DNA from 4 places in the Micromonospora peucetia genome. Region 1 is predicted to be linked to each of the others. Evidence: riboswitches for the same ligand, from Rfam matches in the RefSeq annotation. Region 1 holds a riboswitch; each other region holds the start of a gene.
The links. A riboswitch is a leader RNA that binds a small molecule or an ion and turns the genes downstream of it on or off. The one in region 1 is predicted to bind cobalamin.

Region 1 (3,953 bases):
CCGACACCCGGGCGGGACCCAGCAGCAGCGCCGCGGCCGTACCGCCCGACAGCACGGCACCCGGCCAGGTCGGCAGCGCCACCGCGCAGGCGAGCAGCCCGAAAGCGAGGAACGCCTTCTCGCCGGGATGCCGTAGCCGCCACCGCCCGTTGTGCGCGGTCACGTCAAGGGCGAACACTAGCCGACGGACGTGTCGGTATCGGCCGGCCGCTGCCGGGCGCGGGTGCGAGCCACCCCGAAGTAGTAGCCCAGGAAGCCCGCGCCCAACGCCGCCTGCAACGCGAACAGGCCGGACTCGATCTCGCCGGACGGCGGCTCGTAGATCGAGGAGAACCAGGGCTCGTGGTCCGGGTGGTCCTCGATGATGGTCTGCTCGGCGAGCGCGTCGGCGCCGATGAAGGGCTCCTCGGCGGAGTCGCCGAGCCCCAGCACCAGTGGCGCGATCGCCAGCGCGACGACCGCCAGCAGCAGGAGCAGGTTGATCCGGGTGAAACGCTTCATGCCGGCACCTCCACCGTCTTCGGTCGCAGGACTCCGAGGCGCCGCAGCTCGTCACCGCTGATCCGGGCCAGCAGACGGATCACCAGCACCGACAGCAGCCCTTCGCTGATCGCCAGCGGAATTTGGGTGACGGCGAAGATGCCGCCGAATTTCGCGACCGCACCGAGCAGGCCTGTGGCCGGGTCGGGGAAGGCCAGGGCCAGCTGTACGGAGGTGACGCAGTAGGTCGCGAGGTTACCGAGCCCGGCGGCGAGGAAGATGCCCACCTCGAGGCTGCCGCCCAGCCGCCGAGCCAGGACGAAGACGGCGTAGGCGACCCATGGCCCCACGATCGCCATGGAGAAGATGTTGGCTCCCAGCGTGGTCAGACCGCCATGGGCGAGCAGCACCGCCTGGAAGAGCAGGACGATCCCGCCCAGCACGCTCATTACCGGTGGGCGGAACAACGCCGCCCCCAGACCGGTCCCGGTGGGGTGGGAACAGGAGCCGGTCACCGACGGAATCTTCAACGCCGACAGCGCGAAGGTGAAGGCTCCGGCAGCGCCCAGCAGCAGCTTCGACTCTGGATCGCGTCGGACCTGGCGGACCAGCGCCCGGCTGCCATGGACGACGAACGGCGCGGACACCGCGAACCACGCGGCGGCCTGCACCGGGGGGAGATACCCCTCGGCAATGTGCATCGAAGACCTTCCTCTCCAACACCTCGTGGACGAGATCACTGTCAAGGTCGGTCTCCTGGCTCCCGGATCGACGCTCCCTCCGGCCTTCCCAGGCGTGAGCCCAGTGGCATAGTCGGAGGTCGCTCCCCGGTCACAGTGGCGAGGGCCGCACCGGTATCACACCGGATTCCCGTACACCTTGACGGCGAGAGGCTATCCAGCCCCGACACCGGGGGGCAAGCCTGGATCTGGCCGGGCGTTCGTGATCGCGCCGGGAAGGGCAGCTCAGCGGGCGGATCTCCGCTCCGGCGAGACCAAGAAACGTGAACCGTCAGACATGGCGCACCTGCTCAGGCCTCAGCCTCACGTTCCGTGTCCGGACACGAACGCTTTCGCCGACACGAGATCTGTCGGCGGCGACGATGAGTGTGCAGGGCTCCAGACACACTAACGCGAGCCATCTCCACATATCCAAGGATCTCGATTACGCTCTGATCCGTCCCGGAGTGATCCACAATGGAGGTGTCTCATGAGGAAGATGACCGTCCGTCGCAAGAGTTCGCTGCGCCTGCTGTCCGGGGCCCGTCGGCTCTGGATCGAGTGGTGCTGGTAGCAGCCGACACGGCGGGCGCTCCCGGGCGCCCGCCCCTGCGGCGATCGGCCCGGCCATGACCGACGAGCCGGGCGGCTACGACTGCCACCGCGATCACGGGCCGTACGCCGGAGTCGCGGCCTTCCTTGGCCGAATCGCCGCCGACCGCCCCCGCCTGGCGTCCCGCCACAGGATCGAGCTGCACGCCATCGCTCCCCGCCTGGACAGCACGGCACGACCGGCCGCCGAGGAGGAGCCGATCCGGTTCCATCCGGCCCGACGCACCGCCTACCTGGCCTACGGTGCGGCCGAGTTCGTGGCGGTCTGGGCAGACCGGCTCCGTCGCCCGGTCACGGTGCGGTTCACGCACGTCGGAAGCGCCGACGAAACCACCCGCGAGCTACTGGACGCGCTGACGCGCCGACTCGGCCCGTCTCCCGTGAGCCTCGACCTGCACGACAGCGGCCCCCGCCGGGCGGCAACGGCCGCCCCGACACTGGAGACGATGCGCACGGCCCTGGGCGACAGTCTGGCCCGCGGCTTCTATCATCACGCGGCCCGAACCGCCCGACGCGGGCGCGCCGCGGTGACTCCGGACGGCGACCTGCGGCACTGGTGGGCGTTTACCACCGGCCTGGCCACCGCCCTGGCGGCGCTGGACCGCCCCACCGAAGCCCTCGACCTCTACCACGAAGCCCGCGCCGTCACCGACAACCCCAAGATCGCCATGTCGGCCGCGTACGCCACCGCCATGCTGTACGCCCGGCACCTGCCGGCCGCCGACCAGGACCCGGCGCAGGCGCGGCACTGGCTGGAGAAGGCGCTTCACCTCGCCGCCGGGCTGGACGACCCGCGGCAGCGGGTGCTGTCCACCGTCTTCTACGAGCAGGGCCTGGCCCTGCTGGACAGCAGGGAGGGCGATCCCGCCTCCGCGCTCCGGCTGATCGACGACGGGCTGGCCCGGCTGGCCGCGGTGCTCGCCCCCGGCGAGCGCCCGCAGGACCTGGCCCGGCTATGCCACAACCGGGCGCAGGTGCATCTCGCCCTGGGCGATCCGGCGCAGGCCCTGACGGACCTCGACACCGTGATCGCCCAGGACCCCGACAACTGCGAGTACTACGTGGACCGGGCCGCCCTGCATCGGGCGGCGGGGCGGCCACGGGCCGCGATCAGGGACTACGACACCGCGATCCGCCTGGGACCACACCTGCCGGAGGCGTACTACAACCGGGCCATGCTCCAACAGGAGAGGGGCCGTGCCGAGCGGACGCGTGACGATCTGGAACGTGTGCTGACAATCGACCCCCGGCACCTCGACGCCCGGATCGCCCTGGTCAACCTGCACGTTCGACGCAACGCGTTCGATCAGGCCGAGACGGACGCGCGGGCCGGGCTGGTGCTGGCCCCGCAGGAGCCCGCGCTGCTGTGCACCCTCGGGCTGATCCGCTCGGAGCGCGGCAGCCTCGCCGAAGCCGACCGCCTGTTCAGCCAGGCGCTGGCCGGGGATCCGGAGCTGGTCGAAGCTTGGACGAACCGTGCCGCGATCCGGTTCGAACGCGGTGACGTGCCCGCCGCCCTGGCCGACCTGGACCAGGCGGTCGCGCTGTCGGCAGCACCTGTGCCCCGCTACAACCGCGGCACGGCGCTGACGCGGCTCGGACGGTGGGAAGAAGCCGCCCGCGACTTCACCCACGCGCTCACCCAACCCGATGTGGACCGGTCGCTGCGCCGCGACCTACGTGTGGAACTGGCCCGCTGCCGTCGCGCCATGTCCCGGTGATCGCCGGCCAGGGTGGTGTCGGCGCCGTTGTTGGCAGCCATCCAGTCCATCTGGCAAGACTTGCCCCTTTCGGTCTGTGGAATCGAACGACCGTCCAAGAGCGGTAGCTCCACCGGGCCTACCGTTCAGGTGGGCTGGGAAACTGCCGACCCGACCCGTATCGACTCGCCGGCCGCCAGTAGGAGCACGAGGGCGATCACGTAGGCCGCGACGTGGTTGGGGAGAATCCGAGCTGTAGCCGCCGAGTTCTTCCAGATTGCCCAGTTCGTCGTCCACAAAGTGCCAACGCGGACCCCGTTACGTTATATGGACCGACTTGCGCGGTCGCCGCGGCGGGAGCACCAGGTAGACCGACCGGGAGCAAGCATTCTCGAAGAGGACGCTGTGTGCTCGATTATGCAAACATCGCAATATGGTTGCC
Region 2 (3,953 bases), 2.7 Mb from region 1:
GCTTCCTGGGAACGCCGAGGACCAGGGTGCCCGCCGGCACGCCACCGGGCGCCTCGTCTCCCGCCCGACACCGCCCTCGCCCGTCCGGCCGGCCCCGCAGCCAGCGCCCGACCAGGCCGGGGTGACCCCGCCCCCACCGGGGGCCGAGGCTCCGGCGCCGCCCCAGGCAGACCCGAACGCCGGCGAGGTCCCGACGGTGACGGTGGGAGCCGCGCGGGCCGGCGAGCCCGATCGGGTGAACCGACCGCTGGCGGTCTCCGCCGTACTGGCGGTGGCGAGCATCGTCGGCGCGCAGATCGGTGCGGTCCTGGGCCTGCGCCGTCGTCCAGGCCACGTACCGGCCGGCGCCGTCCGCACCACCGCTGCCGCCCGCCGTGGCACCACCACCCGCCGTGACGCCACCACCCGCCGTGACGCCACCACCCGCGCCGGCACCCGCGCCGGCACCGCCGCGACCGGGGGCGGCGCGGGAAACCGGGGCACCGGCGCCGCCCCGCGAGGCAACGCGATCGCGACCGGCCAGAGCGCCTCCGACACCGGTACCCACGACCTCGCGCACCCGACCAGCCACGACAGGGCCCACGTCGACGCTGTCCGCGACATCCCGACCGGCCGCCACCGCCGCTCCTGACCCGCCCGCATGAACAGAGGGGGGCGAGGGCCCGGGTTGGGAGCGGGACAGGTCAGGGGAGGCGGGTCTCCAGGACACCGTTGACGATGCGGGTCGGCAGAACCTGCTGGTCGTTTCCGGACGGGCCGTGCACCACCTCGCCGCCGTTGAGCCGGAACGTGCTGCCGTGCCACGGGCAGACCACGCACGCGTGCCCGTCGATCTCCCGCACCTCGCCCTGGCCCAGCGGGCCACTCTGGTGCGGGCAGCGTTCCAGCATGACGGTGACCTCGTCGCCGTGCCGGTAGAGGATCACCGAGACGTCGTCGACCTCGCGGGTGATCAGCTCGCGCTGCGGCAGCGCGGCCATGTCCGCGATCGAGTGCCAGCCGTCGGTCATCCGGTGCAGCTCGGAGATGCTCTGGTTGACCTGCGCGCCCTGCGAGTACGCCAGGTGCCCGCCAAGGTACGCCCCCATGCTGGCGGCACCGAGCCCGAGGAAGCCGAGCGTACGGCCAAGGTTGTGCCGGCCAGCCATCCGGGCGGCCACCGAGCCGGCGTAGAACGCCATGCCGACGCCGTTGGCGGCGGCGTGCACCAGGCCGACCCGGCGCTGGTCGCGAGCCAGTGCCGCCCAGTCGTTGAGGCCGGCGACCGCAGCCGGAAGGGCGCTGACCGTGCCCACCGCGCAGAGAGTGGTGGCGGCCCGGCGCTGCCCCGGCATCAGGTCCAGCACCGCCGTGCTGATCCACGCGCCGACCGGCACCTGCACCATCGCCGGGTGCAGCGGATGTCCCAGCCAGACGCCGTGCAACAGGTCACGGACCCGCTGCGGTCGGAGGGTGGTCTGGACGGCCCGCTGCAACCGGTCACCGACCCGGTCCAGGCCGGAAGCCTGCTCGATCTTCGTCAGTATTGCTCGCACCCGTACCGCCTTCCCGGCAGGAGTGACCGCAAACCGGTCGGCGGTGACAGATCCGCAGCGTTACGTGACGACACCACCGGCCGGCCCGTAACGGGACGCGCCCGGCGGGAGCACGCCGCCGGACGGCTCAGCTCCCCGGTGCCGCCCAGCGGTCGTGGTGGATCGCCTCGGCCAGTGGGCGCTTCTGCCGCCAGCCGTGCCGGGCCAGATCGGGGACGGGCTCGAAGTGGGTGACCGGCCCGAGGCAGAGCCATGCCACCGGCCGGACCCCGTCGGGGATGCCGAGCAGGTCGGCGAGCCAGGGCTCCCGGTAGAAGGACACCCAGCCCACCCCGAGCCCTTCGGCGGTCGCGGCGAGCCAGAGGTTCTGGATGGCGAGGCAGGTCGAGTAGAGCCCGGTGTCGGCGATGGCGTGCCGGCCGAGCACGGCGGGGCCGCCCCGGGCCTGGTCGTGGGTGACCACCACCGACAGGGTCGACTCCAGCACCCCGTCAATCTTGATCCGGGCGAACCGCTCGGCCGCTTCCCCTTCGAGCGTGGCGGCGAAGCTGTCCCGCTCGGTGTGGACGTGCCGGTGGAACCGGCTGCGCAGCTCCGGGTCACGGACCACGACGAAGTCCCAGGGCTGCGAGTAGCCGACGCTCGGTGCGGCGTGTGCCGCCGCCAGCACCCGGTGCAGCTTCTCCTCGGGCACCGGCGCCCCGGTGAACTGGGCGCGTACGTCCCGACGGCGGTGGATGACGTCGTAAAGATCCAAGGCAGGCTCCCGCTGCGCTCGGCCCACGCCCGAAGGGGTGGGCACCGGACGCGAGGCCGGTCTTCGGACTCCCGGATCGACGCCTGGCCGTCCGCCTTCCCGGTCCGTCCGGACCAGTGGCTGCGCGTACGCGTGGACGGTGGCTCCCCGGTCACCGCGGCGGGCCCGTGCCGGATTCGCACCGGCTTCCCGATTCTCCCCGCTCGCGCGGGGCACCTCACATGATCGTGCCGTCGGGAATGCTAGCGCCGGCCGGCCCGCCCCGGCCGGGCGGGCATGGAAATCCGGTCGCGGCCGTCCGCGGCCACTGTGGTCCGGGTGTACGCACTCTCCTCCCGCCCGCTGCTGGTCGGCCGGCGCTGGTCCGCCCGGCGCAGGCCGCCGGCGCTGACACCCTGGCGCCACCGGCACCGCCGGGGCATGCTGTCCCGATGGGGGTACGCGTCGAACGCGCGGCAGCGGTGACCACGGTGATCCTGGACCGGCCGGCGGCCCGCAACGCGGTCGACGGGCCGACTGCCCGGGCGCTGGCCGACGCGTTCCACGCCTTCGAGGCCGACCCCGACGCCTCGGTGGCCGTGCTCTGGGGGGCCGGCGGCACGTTCTGCGCCGGGGCCGACCTGAAGGCCATCGGCACCCCGAGCGGCAACCGGGTCGAGGCGCAGGGGGACGGCCCGATGGGTCCGACCCGGATGACGCTCAGCAAGCCGGTGATCGCCGCGATCTCCGGTCACGCGGTTGCCGGCGGGCTGGAGTTGGCGCTCTGGTGCGATCTGCGGGTCGCCGAGTCCGACGCGGTGCTCGGGGTGTTCTGCCGCCGCTGGGGGGTGCCGTTGATCGACGGAGGCACGGTCCGGTTGCCCCGGCTGATCGGCGAGAGCCGGGCGATGGACCTGATCCTCACCGGGCGTCCGGTGCCGGCCGAGGAGGCGTACGACATGGGGTTGGTGAACCGGCTGGTCGCGCCGGGTGAGTCCCGGGCGGCGGCCGAGCGGCTGGCGGCCGAGATCGCCCGGCACCCGCAGACCTGCCTGCGCAACGACCGGGCGGCGCTGCTCGCCGGCGCCGGCCTGCCGGAAGAGGCGGCGCTGGAGGTCGAGCTGGCGTACGGAATGGAGTCGCTGGCCGCCGACGCGATCGCCGGGGCGGCCCGGTTCGCCGCCGGCGCCGGCCGGCACGGCGCCCCGGCCCACTGACCGGGCGGAGGCCCGACCGGCATCGCGCCCCGGCCAGCGCACGCCCGGGCCGACGGGTCGGGCGGCCCGACGGGTCGGGCGGTACGGCCACCGGGTGTCCAGTGGCCGCACCGCCCGGGAGTCCGGCCGCCGCTCGGGCGACCGGGGTGGGTCAGTTGCGGTTGATGGTGAACGTCGGGGTGGTGTTCTGGATGTCCACCGCGTTGTTGCTCAGGCGAAGGTTGTTGAAGGTGACCGACCCGACGGCCGGCCCCTGCCCTGCCTCCGGCATCGGGTTGGCCCAGACACCGAAGCCGGACTTCGCGTCGTACGCGTCACCGCTCTTGCGGGCTCCGCTGATGGAGATGTTGGTGAAGACCGTGTCGGTGACCGGGAACTGTGGCTGCCCACCGACGTAGTTGGTCTGGAACATGATGCCGCTGTAGGTCGGGTCGACGATGTCGACGTCGCTGACCCGGATGCCCT
Region 3 (3,953 bases), 1.3 Mb from region 1:
ACACCGCGACGGACAGCAGGACGAACGCCAGCACCCACCAGCTACGCATGCGCGATACGAGCGCGAAATCCTGGGCAGGCCCTGCGGTCACAGGCGCGAGGCTATTCGACCGCACGAGTTCTTGGGGAACCGCGAGCGTACGGCCACGTGGGACGGGCCGGCCAACGCGCACGTCCTCAACTGCCGCGACCCGCGGTCCCGGTACGTGGCGCAGGAGCGGCGGCGCCCAGCACGCGGTCGAGAGTGGCCGGCGCCCCTGCCCGAGCGGGGCGGGTGCTGACCTGTCGCCGGCAGGGCGCACCGGTTCCGGAGGCGAAAATCTTCGTCGGCTGGACCAAGTTACGTAGACATCTTTCACCGGGCATCGATCTGCCGCTATATTGCGGGCACTGTCGATCTCTTCGGTTCCTGATGACGAGGTGCTCATGCGCGACAACCCGACGCTTCGGCGGCGTACCCTGCTGGCGGCCATTGCCGGTGCTGCGGCCGTCCCCGTCGTTGCCAGCCCTGCCTGGGCTGCGTTGCCCAAGGTGTACATCGACCCGGGCCACGGCGGCACCGACCCCGGGGCGGTCGGCAACGGGCTGCAGGAGAAGGCCCTGACGCTCGACATCTCCCTGCAACTGCGCAGCATCCTGCTGGCCAACTGGGGTGTCGACGTCCGCATGTCCCGGACGACCGACATCACCCGCAGCCTGGCCTACCGCACCGACGACGCCAACGCGTGGGGCGCGAACCTGCTCGTCAGCGTGCACATCAACTCCGGCGGCGGCACCGGCTTCGAGAGCTATCGGTACCCGACGGCGAGCGGCGCCACCGTCAACCTGCACAACGCGCTGCACCCGAGGGTGATCGCCGCCCAGCGGACGATCGGTTCGGTCACCGACCGGGGGCTGAAGACCGCGAACTTCCACATGCTGCGCGAGGCGGCCATGCCCTCGGTGCTCACCGAGAATCTCTTCATCGACACCCTCGCCGACGCGAACCTGCTCAAGCGGGCCGACTTCATCACCGCCACCGCCCGGGGGCACGCGCAGGGCATCGCCGCCTACCTCGGCCTGAGCACTCCCAACCCGCCCACGTTCAGCGTCATCGTGGACAACGCCACCGCGGGGCGGTTCACGGCGAGCACCAACTGGGGCACGTCCTCCTACTCGGCCCAGCGCTACGGGGCCGACTACCGCTTCGCCAACCCCACGCCCGCCAGCGACGCCGCCTGGTTCAAGGTGAACATTCCGGCGGCCGGGAACTACCGGGTCGAGGTGCGGTACCCCGCCGACGCCGGTTACAGCAGCTCGGCTCCGCACGTCGTCGTCACCTCCGCGGGCAACCGTACGGTCAATGTGGACCAGCGCTCCAACGGTGGCACCTGGCGCTCGCTGGGTGACTTCCCCCTCGCCGCGGGCGACCGCAACGTGGTCGGGGTGAGTCGCTGGACCAGCGCCACCGGCTACGTCGTGGCCGACGCGGTCCGGGTCACCCGGGTCTAGCGCTACGCCAGACGGGCGGGTCGGGTCGCGTGAGGATGCGGCCCGGCCCGCCCGTCTGGCGTAGGCGTCCCGCGGCGCCCACCGGCCGTCCACCGTCACCGGCGGCGGTAGGCCGCCCAGGGGGCGATCGACGGGCGTCACCCGGGTCGCCGTCGACACGCCCGAGACCGACATGTTGGGTGTGACAACGGCGCTGTCCCTATATATGGTGTCGGCGCAGCTGGTTCGACCGCTCATCCGGGGCGGTCGAGGCAAGAGGGAACCCGGTGGGAATCCGGGACTGCCCCGCAGCGGTGAGTGGGAACGACCGCCGTCATCAGCACTGGGCCGCCCGCGGCCTGGGAAGCGACGGCCAGTAGGAGACCGGCGAAGTCCGGTCACGCCCGCGAGTCCGAAGACCTGCCAGTGCGCCGTACGCCCGCATCCGGGTGTGTGGCGGTCCGAGGCCGCGTGGGACGGCCGACGCCATCCCGACGCGTGCCCCGCGCCGCGTCGTCGTCGGTGTCCGCTCCCCGCGTGCCCAGGAAGTCCGTCTGGGATCAAGGCTCGCGAGGAGTGAGTGGTGACAGTCACCGAGGTTGTTCCGGCCGCCGGTACGGCGTCCGACGATGCGGCCCTGGCCGGCCAGCGGCGGCCGCAGATGCACGTCCGCAAGCGCGACGGCGGCACCGAACCGGTCGACGTCAACAGGATCGTCCGGGCCGTCGAGCGGTGGGCCGACGACCTCGCCGACGTCGACCCGCTGCGGGTGGCGACCCGGACGATCAGCGGCCTGTACGACGGAGCGACGACGGCCGAGTTGGACCGGCTGTCCATCCAGACCGCCGCCGAGATGATCGGTGAGGAGCCGCAGTACTCGCGGCTGGCCGCCCGCCTGCTGGCCGGGTACGTCGACAAGGAGGTCCGCAGGCAGGACATCGGCTCGTTCAGCGAGGCGATCCGTCGGGGCCACGCCGAGGGCCTGATCGGCGACGACACCGCCGCGTTCGTCGCCGCCCACGCCGCCGCCCTCGACGACGCCGTCGATCCGCGTGGCGACCTGCGGTTCGAGTACTTCGGGCTACGCACGGTCTACGACCGGTACCTGCTGCGCCACCCGACGAGCCGGCTGGTGCTGGAGACCCCGCAGTACTGGCTGCTGCGGGTGTCCTGCGGCCTGTCCCAGACACCGGACGAGGCGATCGGGTTCTACCGGTTGATGTCGAGCCTGGCGTACCTGCCGAGTTCGCCGACGTTGTTCAACTCCGGCACCCGGCACACCCAGATGTCCTCCTGCTATCTGGTCGACTCCCCGCGCGACGAACTCGACTCGATCTACCAGCGGTACGCGCAGGTGGCGAACCTGTCGAAGTTCGCCGGGGGGATCGGCATCGCGTTCTCCCGGGTCCGTTCCCGGGGCGCGCTGATCAGGGGCACCAACGGGCAGTCCAACGGGATCGTGCCGTGGCTGCGGACGCTGGACGCCTCGGTGGCGGCGGTCAACCAGGGCGGCCGGCGCAAGGGTGCGGCCTGCGTCTACCTGGAGCCGTGGCACCCGGACGTCGAGGAGTTCCTGCAGTTGCGGGACAACACCGGCGAGGACGCCCGGCGGACCCACAACCTGAACCTGGCCAACTGGATTCCGGACGAGTTCATGCGGCGGGTGGAGTCCGACGGGGTGTGGTCGCTGTTCGACCCGGACGTGGTGCCGGAGCTGCCGGACCTGTGGGGGGATGAGTTCGACGCGGCGTACCGGGCGGCCGAGGAACAGGGCCGGTACGTGCGGCAGGTCCGGGCCCGGGAGCTGTACGGGCGGATGATGCGGACCCTGGCCCAGACCGGCAACGGCTGGATGACGTTCAAGGACGCCGCGAACCGGCTGTGCAACCAGACCGCCGAGCCGGGCAACGTGGTGCACCTGTCCAACCTGTGCACCGAGATCATCGAGGTTTCCAGCGACGCCGAGACCGCCGTGTGCAACCTCGGCTCGGTCAACCTCGCCGCCCACCTGACCGCTGGCGGCATCGACTGGGAGCGGCTGCGTGCCACCGTCCGCACCGCCGTCACGTTCCTCGACCGGGTCATCGACATCAACTACTACCCGACGTCGCAGGCGGCGGCGAGCAATCCCCGCTGGCGGCCGGTCGGGCTCGGGCTGATGGGCCTACAGGACGTGTTCTTCGCGCTGCGGCTGCCGTTCGACTCCCCGGCCGCCCGGGAGCTGTCCACCCGGATCAGCGAGGAGCTGTACCTGACCGCCCTGGAGACCTCCGCCGACCTGGCGCAACGGCTCGGTGCCCATCCGGCGTACGGGCAGACCCGGGCGGCGCGCGGGCAGTTGCAGCCCGACCTCTGGGGCGTGGCGGGAACCCAGGCGGAGAGATGGACCGCGCTGCGGGGGCGGGTCGCCGCGTACGGACTGCGTAACTCGCTGCTGGTGGCGATCGCCCCGACCGCCACCATCGCCTCGATCGCCGGTTGCTA
Region 4 (3,953 bases), 3.0 Mb from region 1:
ATGTGCTCACGCAGCAGCGGCACCTCGGCGTGCGGGAGTCCCAGGCGGTCGGCCACGACCGACCAGACCGTCGACACGGGAATGTCGGCCGGCCCGACGGTGACGGCCACGCCGATCGACACGACCAGACCCGCCAGCAGGGCCACCAGCAGCGCCGCCAGGCCGACCGGGTGCGTCGCGCGGAACCCGGCTTGGCGGACGGGTCCGGAGTCGGTGGGCCGGGTCGGGTCGGCGGCGGCGCGGTAGGTCGGATCGGCGGCGGCGCGGCGGACCACGGCGGTCAGCGGTCCGCCCCGGCGGGGAGCTGCGCCACGCCCGCGGCCAGCGCCTCGACGCCGAGCACGACGCGTACGCCGGCGGAGGTGGACGAGAACGGGATGACGACGAAGCGTTGCCCGGCCACGGCGGGCAGGTCCTTGAGGCTGGGGTGCCGGGTCAGGAAGGCCCGCTTCGCGGCGGCCGGGTCCCAGCCCGCGTCGACCAGCACGATCGCGTCGGGGTCTCGGTCCGCCACCGCCTCCCAGCTGGTGTTGGCCCAGCCGCCGGTGAGGTCGCCGAAGGCGTTGCCCACCCCGACGGCCGACATGATCATGTTGGGGCCGCCGCAGCAGGCGCCCACGCTCGGGGCGTCGGTGCCGGCGTCCCACCAGAGCACGGAGACGTCCCGTGCGCCGCCGATCCGGGCGACGGCCGTGGCGATCCGGGCCCGCTGGTCGGCGATGAGCTTCTCGGCCCGCTCCGGCACCCCGAAGACGGCCGCCACGTCCCGGATCTCGGCGAACACGTCCTCGACAGTCAGCCTCGCCGGCCGGTGCTGCTTCGGGCATCCGGCCCGCGAGAGGTACGTGCCGATGCCGAGTCCCGACAGCGCGGCGCGGTCGCCGACACCCTCGTCGCCGAAGGCACTGTGGAACGAGGCGTAGACGAAGTCGGGTGTCGCCTCCAGCAGTTTCTCCTTCGCCGGGTACCTGTCCGACAGCACCGGCACGGCGGCGTACGCGACGGCGTGCTCCGGCAGGATCGCGTCGTCCAGGTACGCCGTGCCGGCCATGCGATCGGCGAGGCCGAGCGCCAGCATGATCTCCGTGGCGGGCTGGTTCAGGGTCACCGCCCGCTCGGGCGGGGCGGGGACGGTGACCGGCGTACCGCAGTTGGTCAGCGTGACCGGGGCGGCGGACGGCGGGGGCGTCGTGGCCGGATCGTCCGTGGCGCACGCGCCGAGCAGGACGACGAGGACGGACAGGGGCGCGGCAACGCGCCGGGACAGGGTGGACCGCACAGCGCGCACGCGCATCGGGACTGCCTTCCAACACCTCGTGGACGGGTCATCGCAGTGCCGTGGCCGGTCTCCTGGCTGACGGGAGGTGCGTCCGTGGCCGGCCTTCCCAGGCGTGTGACGCCCAGTGACCTCTTACGACGAGGGCCGCGAACTTCCCGATCACAGTGGCGAGGGCCGCACCGGTCTTCCACCGGCTTCCCGAACACCACGGCAGCGTCACCATAGCCGCCCGCCGGCCCGGAAGTCACGGTGACGAACACCATCGGGGACGGTCGAACCGAGGGCGCTCGGCCGGACACCGCCCTGTCAGGACTGCGGCGGGGACGGCAGGTCGACCACCCGGGTTGCCCAGCGGGCCATCAGCGCCGGGTCGTGGGTGATGAGCAGGACCCCGGCCGCGTGCTGCCGCTGGTAGTCGGTGATGACGGCCGCGAGGTACGCCTGGGTGGAGGCGTCGAGCATGGCGGTGGCCTCGTCGCAGAGCAGGTAGTCCGGCTGGTGCACCAGCGCGCGGGCGAGGCAGGCGCGTTGCAGTTGCCCGTCGCTGACCGCGTGCGGGCGGCGGGCGAGCAGGTCGGGCGTGAGGCCGACGAGGTCGGCCAGCTCCGCCGCCCGGGCTCGCGCCGGTTCCTCGGGTGTGCCGGTGGCGCGCAGCGGTTCGGCGATGATGTCGGCGAGACTCAGCCGGGGGTCGGTGGCGGCGCGGGGGCTCTGGAACAGGATCGCGACGCGGGTACGGACGGCGGCGGGCAGCCGGTGCCGGGCGCCCGGCACCCGTTGGCCGTCGAGGGTGACGTGCCCGGCCTCGGGGGCGTGCAGCAGGGCGAGGACCCGGGCGAGGGTGGACTTGCCGCTGCCCGAGGGCCCACGCAGCCCTACCGTCTCGCCGGGGGCGACGCGCAGGTCGACGCCGTCGAGGACGCGCCGGCCGCCGTAGGAGACCGCGACCTGGTGGACGGCGAGCGCGGTGCTGGTCATGCCGGCGCTCCGAGGGTCAGCGGGTGGTGGCAGGCGGCCCGGCCCGGGACGCCCGCCGAGGGCACCGGCGGGGTGCGGCAGAGGTCGGTGGCGCGCCCGCAGCGCGGCGCGAAGGCGCAGCCGTCGGGCAGGTCGGTGAGCATCGGCGGGTGGCCGGGGACCGGCCGGAAGGCCCGCTCGGGCAGGGCGTCGAGCAGGCCTGCGGTGTAGGGGTGGGCGGGCGCCGCGAACAGCTCGCCGGTGGGCCGCCGTTCGACGATCCGGCTGGCGTACATGACGGCCACGGTGTCGGCGACCCGGCGGGCGGCGGCCAGGTCGTGGGTGATGAGCAGGACGGCGCCACCGGCGTCACAGCGGCGGCGCAGCAGGTCGAGGGTGTGGTCGACCAGGGGACGGTCAAGGCCCGTGGTCGGTTCGTCGGCGAGCAGCAGCGGCGGGTCGGGGGCGAGGGCGAGGGCGGTGGCCAGGCGTTGGGCCATGCCGCCGGACAGCTCGTGGGGATAGCGGTCCAGGTCGACGGGGTCGAGACCGACGTCGGCGGCGACCCGCTCGGCCGCCGCGGGCGCCTCACGCCGGGTACGCCCGTGGGCGCGCAGGGTCTCCTCCAGCAGCCGCCGCCCCGTCCGTACGGGAGTCAGCGCGGTGGCCGGGCTCTGCGGCACCAGCCCGACCGCGCGTCCGCGTACGGCGCGGGCGAGGTGACGCTCGGAGGCGCCGACCAGGTCGACCGGCTCCCCGGCGGCTGGGCGCAGGCGGGCGTGCCCCGTGACGGTGGCGTTGCCGGGAAGCAGGCCGAGCAGGGCGTGGGCGAGCACCGACTTGCCGCAGCCGGACTCCCCCACCACCGCCAGCAGTTCGCCGGGTTGGACGGTCAGGTGCAGGTCGGTGACGGCCTGCACCACGGCGTCGCGGAGTTGGAAGCGGACGGTCAGCCCGTCGACCTCCAGCAGGGCGGGCCGACCATCGGTGCCGGTGCCGGCGGTGCCGCTCGTCATGGCGGTGGAGTCGGGCGTCGCGGTGGAGTCGGCCGGTACGGCGGCGGGCTCGCGGGTGGTGGTCACAGGTTCAGCTCCGCTCGTACTCGCGGGTCGAGACGGTCGCGCCACCGGCCGGTGAGGGCGGCCAGGGCCAGCGTGACGACGACGAGAAGCAGACCGGGCACGATGCTCGCCCACCAGGCGCCGGTGAGCAGGGACCGCTGCCCGTCGTTGATCATGTTGCCGACGGAGGCCAGGTGCGGGGGCAGACCGAGACCGAGGAAGGACAGCGCCGTCTCGTGCCAGACGGCGTGCGGCACCATCAGCGTGGTGGCCAGCGCCAACCGGGGCAGCACGTGCGGCAGCAGGTGCCGCAGGATCACCCGGGGGCGGCTGGCGCCGCCGGAGATCGCGGCGTCGATGAACGGCCGGGTGCGGAGGCTCAGCAGCTCGGACCGGACGATGCGGGCGGTGGACAGCCAGTGCGTCAGCCCGATCGACAGGATCACCGCGCCGAGGCTCGGACGCAGCATCGCGACGATGAAGATGCCCAGCAGCAGGTGCGGCAACGCCGCGATGGTGTCGACCACCCGCATCAGCACGCGGTCGACCCAGCCGCCGAGGGTGCCGGCCACCGCGCCGACGAGGCCGCCGATCACGGTGGCGACGATCGCGGCGACCGCGCCGACGAGCAGCGAGACCCGCAGGCCGTAGAGGCT

Region 2: another riboswitch for cobalamin. It lies ahead of bluB (5,6-dimethylbenzimidazole synthase); the one in region 1 lies ahead of GA0070608_RS20900 (energy-coupling factor ABC transporter permease).
Region 3: another riboswitch for cobalamin. It lies ahead of GA0070608_RS26360 (ribonucleoside-diphosphate reductase subunit alpha); the one in region 1 lies ahead of GA0070608_RS20900 (energy-coupling factor ABC transporter permease).
Region 4: another riboswitch for cobalamin. It lies ahead of GA0070608_RS32990 (ABC transporter substrate-binding protein); the one in region 1 lies ahead of GA0070608_RS20900 (energy-coupling factor ABC transporter permease).

Annotation. Positions count from the first base shown of each region.
Region 1 covers NZ_FMIC01000002.1:4,511,515-4,515,467, forward strand. The annotation lists gene cbiQ (cobalt ECF transporter T component CbiQ) at 1-178, opposite strand, end outside; gene GA0070608_RS20895 (energy-coupling factor ABC transporter substrate-binding protein) at 178-501, opposite strand; gene GA0070608_RS20900 (energy-coupling factor ABC transporter permease) at 498-1,181, opposite strand; cobalamin riboswitch at 1,210-1,377, opposite strand; gene GA0070608_RS20905 (tetratricopeptide repeat protein) at 1,829-3,532, shown strand.
Region 2 covers NZ_FMIC01000002.1:1,816,289-1,820,241, forward strand. The annotation lists partial or broken gene GA0070608_RS08525 (LysM peptidoglycan-binding domain-containing protein) at 1-355, shown strand, start outside; gene GA0070608_RS08530 (Rieske (2Fe-2S) protein) at 684-1,535, opposite strand; gene bluB (5,6-dimethylbenzimidazole synthase) at 1,663-2,292, opposite strand; cobalamin riboswitch at 2,330-2,522, opposite strand; gene GA0070608_RS08540 (crotonase/enoyl-CoA hydratase family protein) at 2,724-3,488, shown strand; gene GA0070608_RS08545 (discoidin domain-containing protein) at 3,640-3,953, opposite strand, start outside.
Region 3 covers NZ_FMIC01000002.1:5,850,525-5,854,477, reverse strand. The annotation lists gene GA0070608_RS26370 (hypothetical protein) at 1-49, opposite strand, end outside; gene GA0070608_RS26365 (golvesin C-terminal-like domain-containing protein) at 426-1,490, shown strand; cobalamin riboswitch at 1,695-1,910, shown strand; gene GA0070608_RS26360 (ribonucleoside-diphosphate reductase subunit alpha) at 2,131-3,953, shown strand, end outside.
Region 4 covers NZ_FMIC01000002.1:1,493,088-1,497,040, forward strand. The annotation lists gene GA0070608_RS31910 (FecCD family ABC transporter permease) at 1-275, opposite strand, end outside; gene GA0070608_RS32990 (ABC transporter substrate-binding protein) at 281-1,294, opposite strand; cobalamin riboswitch at 1,324-1,504, opposite strand; gene GA0070608_RS06960 (ABC transporter ATP-binding protein) at 1,586-2,257, opposite strand; gene GA0070608_RS06965 (ABC transporter ATP-binding protein) at 2,254-3,318, opposite strand; gene GA0070608_RS06970 (ABC transporter permease) at 3,315-3,953, opposite strand, start outside.